2 regions of the Planococcus chinensis genome follow, and region 1 is predicted to be linked to the other one. Evidence: riboswitches for the same ligand, from Rfam matches in the RefSeq annotation. Region 1 holds a riboswitch; the other holds the start of a gene.
What was found. Region 1 has a riboswitch for cyclic di-GMP ahead of flgB (flagellar basal body rod protein FlgB). Riboswitches for the same ligand answer to the same signal wherever they lie in the genome.
Positions count from the first base shown of each region.

Region 2: another riboswitch for cyclic di-GMP. It lies ahead of ACFSDB_RS01060 (glycoside hydrolase family protein); the one in region 1 lies ahead of flgB (flagellar basal body rod protein FlgB).

Region 1 covers NZ_JBHUFW010000004.1:323,384-326,509, forward strand. Annotated here, with positions in the region: gene ACFSDB_RS03930 (flagellar hook-basal body protein) at 1-412, opposite strand, end outside; gene ACFSDB_RS03935 (flagellar hook-basal body protein) at 431-1,264, opposite strand; cyclic di-GMP riboswitch class I at 1,477-1,563, shown strand; gene flgB (flagellar basal body rod protein FlgB) at 1,643-2,044, shown strand; gene flgC (flagellar basal body rod protein FlgC) at 2,051-2,506, shown strand; gene fliE (flagellar hook-basal body complex protein FliE) at 2,794-3,090, shown strand; gene fliF (flagellar basal-body MS-ring/collar protein FliF) at 3,123-3,126, shown strand, end outside.
Region 2 covers NZ_JBHUFW010000002.1:227,229-230,354, reverse strand. Annotated here, with positions in the region: purine riboswitch at 1-81, opposite strand, end outside; gene ACFSDB_RS01065 (ribose-phosphate diphosphokinase) at 579-1,529, opposite strand; cyclic di-GMP riboswitch class I at 1,807-1,897, shown strand; gene ACFSDB_RS01060 (glycoside hydrolase family protein) at 1,944-2,825, shown strand; gene ACFSDB_RS01055 (diguanylate cyclase) at 3,069-3,126, shown strand, end outside.

The DNA.
Region 1 (3,126 bases):
TCGATGTCACGAGATTGACGCGGTTCGAATTGAGTACCGGCTGCGTCTGGAAAGAGCCGTCCCGGGTGTAGAAGACGTTCCCTTCAGAGGCGACCCGGAAAAATCCGTTGCTGCCCTGGATGTTGAAATCGAGGTCACGGCCGGTCTGGCGGATGGAGCCTTGTTCGCTCCGAAGGCTCGTTTCGGCGACTTTGACGCCAGAACCAATACGTAGTCCATTTGGCGTACTCCGTCCGATTTCATGTGCCGGACCGGCTTGTTTGGTGATCGACTGGACGAGTGTATCGGAGAAGTTTGCTTCGTGCCTTTTATAGCCATTTGTATTTACATTGGAAATATTATTGGCGATGACGTCGACTTTTTTCTGAAGTTCGCGCATCGAATTTCCAGCTGTGTTCATTTGAATGTTCATCGTTTGGAAACCTCCTCGTTAAACGCGGCCAATTTCGTTGACCGCTTTTTCCATGCTACGGTCATATGCCTGTAGGACTTTCTGATTTGATTCGAATCCGCGGTAGGTGCTCATCATGTCAGTCATCGTCTGGGTCAGATCGACATTGGACGATTCCACGAACCCTTGTTTGACAAATGAACGCGAATTATCCAGGAAGGGAACACCTTCGGCAAGCTGTGGAACTTCCAATCCGTTGCCAGCCCAGCGCAATAAACCATGGCCTTCTTTTACCAATTGCTGAGGATTTTCTGTATAGCCAATCCATAGGTCATTGGTAGAGGTTCCGTTTGCCGAAGTTATTGTGCCATCTTCTTCGACAGTGAAATCTTTAGAATCAACTCTTATAGGAGATAAGTCCGAGCCGAGGACATTATGCCCTTCACTCGTTTTCAACAACCCGTCCGGACCGACAGAAAACTGGCCATTTTTGGTGTAGCGGACCTCGTTATTGGGAAGCGCGACGGCAAAGACTAAAGACCCCCGCTCATTTGTGGCAGGATTGACAGGCAGCAGATCGTCCATTAACGCAAAATCTGTTGCGTTTCCAGTCGATTTTAAAGCGCCTTGCGCGAAAGACGGAATGCCTTCCTGTGCATAGACGCCTGTTGACATGCTGCCAAGATGATGCCCGGAAGCCATTGTTTTCGCGGATCCCATCGCTTTGATCAGCTGATCGGGAAAAGAACGGATGACCGTTTGGTCTTGTTTAAAGCCTGGCGTATTGGCATTCGCCAAATTATTGGTCAGCATCTGCTGTTTCCGGTTATGCGCCATCATGCCGGAAGTGGCCGTGTATAAACCACGAAACATATTAGTTCATTCCTCTCAAAATGGGATATGCTCATTTACGGGTAAGCATAACATCTTTTTGCGACGAACAACAGAAAAAAATGTAAAATATATACTAAAAAATTTATAAAAGAAAAATATACAAATTAATAAAATCATGTTACTATAATTTTCGAACTTGAAAATCAAATTGGTACGAAATACCGAGTTTGAAAAATAGAATAGTGATTATCATACGATAACGGCAAACTTTTCCGAAAGGGGAGGGCGCAAAGCCACGGGCCTAAATTACCTTGTAATATGGCAGCCGGGTTACCGAAAAATGGTAGATTGAATGTAAATCCGCCCTTTTTTGAGTGGGTTTTTTTATTGGCCAAAATTCAGCAAAGGAGCTATAAAATGAATCTCTTTCCCCAATCGTTCCAATCATTGGAACAAGCGATGTCAACTGCCACATTAAAACAGCGTGTCCACACTGCAAATATTGCGAATGTGGATACCCCCAACTATAAGAGCAAACAAGTGAGCTTCAAGTCAGCGTTTGATACGGCAATCAGCACCCAAGCCATGGCGAGCAAGAAAACCGATCCGCGGCATTTTGCTTTCAGTACCGAAAACGGGCTAGGCTCTTCTTCCATCATCAAAGAAAACCACTCCACCAAAATAACGCCGAACGGAAACAACGTCGACATGGACGCCGAAATGGCGGAACTGGCGAAAAACCAATTATGGTACAACGCCTTAACAGAACGGGTCAATGGAAAATTCAATTCCCTGCGCACCGTCATTGAAGGGAGATAATCATCAATGAATTTATTCAACGGCTTGAATATCAGTGCATCCGGCTTGACGGCAAACCGCCTGCGGATGGACGTTGTATCATCGAATATCGCGAACGCTAACACAACGCGCGGGCATATGGTAAACGGCGAATGGGTTCCATACCGCCGGAAAACGGTGGAACTGTCGCAAAACGGCGTTTCGCCGTTTCAGCAGCATTTGTCTTCAGCAATCAGCCGGGGAGCTGGTCCAGTTTCGGGCGTTTCGGTTTCCCAGATCAGAGAAGACCAAGCGCCGTTTGTCCAGACCTACGCGCCGGACAATCCGGATGCGGACGAAAACGGCTATGTCTACTCGCCGAACGTCGATCCGGTCAAAGAAATGGTCGATCTGATGTCGGCCACCCGTTCTTATGAAGCGAACGTCACGGCATTGAACGCATCGAAGAGCATGTTCATGAAAGCATTGGAGATCGGTAAATAAATAAAGTATATATTCCGCTTCGGCGCTTTGGGCATGGCTTCCGTAATGAGCCGAGAAAACCACTCGTCTCACTACTCCGCCTAGCCCTGGGCGCGGCGGCGCTAGAAACTTCTTTGAGGAATGAAAGCATATCTCATTTAGCAATGCTATCTGAGATATGGAGCAAAACAGCGGAGACTGCCGCGGGACAGCTCGGCGCAAGCCCGCAGCAAAGCGAAGCTGTTTTGCGGAATATCGATACTGAAAAAGTATAAATTCATTTAATAAAGTCCATCTAGGAGGTCATTATGGAAATCACCAGCCAAGTACAAGCACCCTTTTTGCAAAACTCACAAATCGCGAAACCCGCGGTTGAAAATAAAGTCGAAGGTTTCGGCGAAATTCTGAAGAATACGCTGCAGGACGTGAAGGCGGCCCAGAACGAATCGGATAAATTGACCGGACAGCTCGTCACCGGCGAAGTGCAGGATGTCCACGAAGTGATGATCGCTTCGCAAAAAGCGAGCTTGTCCCTTCAGATGACCGTCCAAGTCCGCAACAAAGTGGTTGAAGCTTACCAGGAAGTCATGAGAATGCAATTATGATTCCAGCACATGAGAAGAAGGATGGAGCATAAATGA
Region 2 (3,126 bases), on a different contig from region 1:
AGTCAAACCCTTTACGGCGGCTTGGTAGAAACTATCGGGCCATATCCCCAATCTTATACGACATTATTCGATTTTAAATTCGGTTTAATGATAGCAAGGATCTTTATAGAGGTCAACCTAAACACGAACATTAAAAGTTTTTTCATAACTATCATTCGTTTTTTTAAAGCGTTTTCATAGATTTTTTATTTAAAAATCGCTTATTTTTTAAAATATACGGATATATTAAAAATCTCTTCTTTTTCATTCATTGCCAGCTGGCAAAGCCCGGCCATTTCCCCGCTGCTTTTATACGCCTTAAAACTGGATATCAATGATTCTTCAGGTGCGGCAATGCAATGATCCGGAAATTTTTGCGGCCCATTGAAGATTGTCCTTCGGTATTTCGGGCAGAGGCGGTTTCCTGTTCCGTCCTCCAAGCTTCGAGCCGTAAAAGCAGAGGAGCATGGCTAGTTCAGGCACTCCCCAAAACGCCAAAGAAAAATGAGCCCACAACCGCGTGAGCCCATTTCCCGTGCCTGCCTCTTTTCCGAAGCATTTTTTATTCGTTTGCGGAAGAACCAAGCAATCCCTCGGAATCACTCGAACAGCGGCGTGACCGGTTTCTCATTATGCACATGCTCGATTGCTTCCGCCAGCAGCGGCGCGACCGACAGGATTGTCAGTTTCGGGATGCGCTTCTCCGGAGCGATGCGGACGGTGTTGGTGACCACCACTTCCGTGACAGCCGACTCTTGGATCCGCTGGATCGCCCCGCCGGACAACACGCCGTGCGTACAGCAGGCATAGACGGCTTTTGCGCCCCTTTCGACGAGGACATTGGCCGCCAAGGAGATGGTCGTTGCCGTATCGATGATGTCCACGATGATGATGACGTTCTTGCCTTGGATGTCCCCGACGATGTTCACCGTCTCAGGCTCGCCCGGGTTCATCCGGCGCTTGTCGATAAAGCCGATCGGCACGTCCAAGTCGCTTGCGAGCTTGCGCGCTCTCCCAAGTCCCCCGTTATCCGGCGCAACGACAATCGCATCTTCCAATCCCTTTTCCAGGAAATGCGCCGCTATGACCGTTTCGCCCAAGAGCTGGTCCACCGGCATATCGAAAAAGCCCTGGATCTGCGGCGCGTGGAGATCCATCGTGATGATGCGGGTTGCCCCTGCGGTTTCCAGCATGTTCGCCACGAGCTTCGCCGTGATCGGTTCGCGCGAACTCGCTTTCCGGTCCTGGCGCGCATAGCCGTAATACGGGATGACCACATTGATGGTTTCCGCGGATGCCCGCTTCAGCGCATCGATCATGATCAAGAGTTCCATGACGTGCTCATTTCCCGGCTGGCTTGTCGACTGGACCAGGAAGACTTCCGCCCCGCGCACACTTTCTTCCAGGTTGATCTGGACTTCCCCGTCGCTGAAGCGGGTGATGGAGCTTTTGCCCAGTTCGCAGCCGAGCAGCTCCGCGATTTCCTTGGTCAGTTCGGGATTTGAATTCAAAGAGAACAGCTTAAAGTTTTTTCTTAATTGGTATGGCAATTTCAGGTCCCCTTCCGCAAAGTTCTATTTTGTAAAACCGGATAGCCGATTCGCTCCGATGAAGCAAAGCAATCTTGCCTGCGGCCTCCCGCAGTTGCTTTCATGATACCTTTTTGGCAGCGCTTTAGCCAACTCCTAAGAGGCCCATCTTCCCTTCCGTGCCTAGAGCCTGCTGAATATCCCCTGTAATCACAAAAACGGTTCCAACACTCGTCAAATTAATAGTTCCATAGTAATTGGACTAAAGTCGTCCAAAGGCGGTACAATAAGGAAAATCATCTGAAAAAGGCAAACTTATCCGAAAGGTAAGGACGCAAAGCCATGAGCCTACACACTGTTTCCCAGTGCACGGTCGTCAGGTTGCCAGGCATCCATTCTGTGGGCCTCGGCTGACAGAATGGAGGAAAATAGAAAATGCTAAAAAAAGCGGTGGTGATTGTCATGGCATTATTTTCTTTGATGGCTTTGGCCAGCCCGGGACATGTGCAAGCAAACGAAGCGCCCCAACCCGTCCGTGCGACTTGGCTTTGGAATCCTTGGCTGTTCGTGAATGACGAAGCAGGCACATTGGCTTTCCTGGAAAGCAAAGGACTGAACAAAGTCTACGTCCAAATCGACGGAGACATTCCAAAAGCGGCCTATGGCAGTTTCATCGAGAAAGCGAAAGCGAGGGGCATCGACATCTATGCACTCGACGGAGCCCCTTCATGGGTAGCGCCAAAAGGCTACATCAATCAGGACCGTTTCCTGTCCTGGGTAGCCGATTATCAGGCGCAGGCCGCGGAAAACACCCGGTTCGCAGGTGTCCATCTGGACGTTGAGCCTTATTTGTACAGCGGCTGGAATACCAACCAGGCAGCAACCGTCAAATCGTTCCAAGCGCTTCTTAAACGAGCCCATACAAGCACAGCAAAAATCGGCCTTCCGCTGGAAGCCGACATGCCATTCTGGTTTGATGAGATCCCTTACAAAAACACATACGGCACGGGCCTGCTCGCAGAGTGGGTCATCGCCAATACGGCGGGTGTCGGCATCATGGCTTACCGTGATTCAGCGCCGATGATCATTGACATCGTCAAAAACGAAATGGCCATGGCCCAGCGCCTGGGCAAAAGCATCATCGTCGGCGTCGAAACCGATGTGACCGATGAAGGCAGCATCATCACTTTTGCCGAAGAAGGCGAAGCCTTCATGGAACAGGAACTTGCGGCAGTCGCTGCCCATTACGCAGGGAACCCTGCTTACAAAGGGAATGCCATTCACCATGTCGGCAGCTGGATGACGCTGCAGCCTTAATATCCAAGACACGCTGATATCAGCGTGTCTTTTTTTATTGGAACCTGTGAATCCCCCTTTTCCAAAGCTGCCGCCGCTAGAGACCGAAGCCGTTTCGCCGCAACTCATCCAGAATAATTGCAATAAAAGACTATCTATTTATACATAACTTTACATATTATGGCTGTCAGACAAGGCATCCTCGAAAGCGATATAGTATAATAACAACCATCCAGAAATTTTTTCAAAAGAAGGTGAACCCAGATGTCCCCAGTCAATTACAAAGCATTGCTTGCCAATAGAATGAAACAGGACTTTTCCA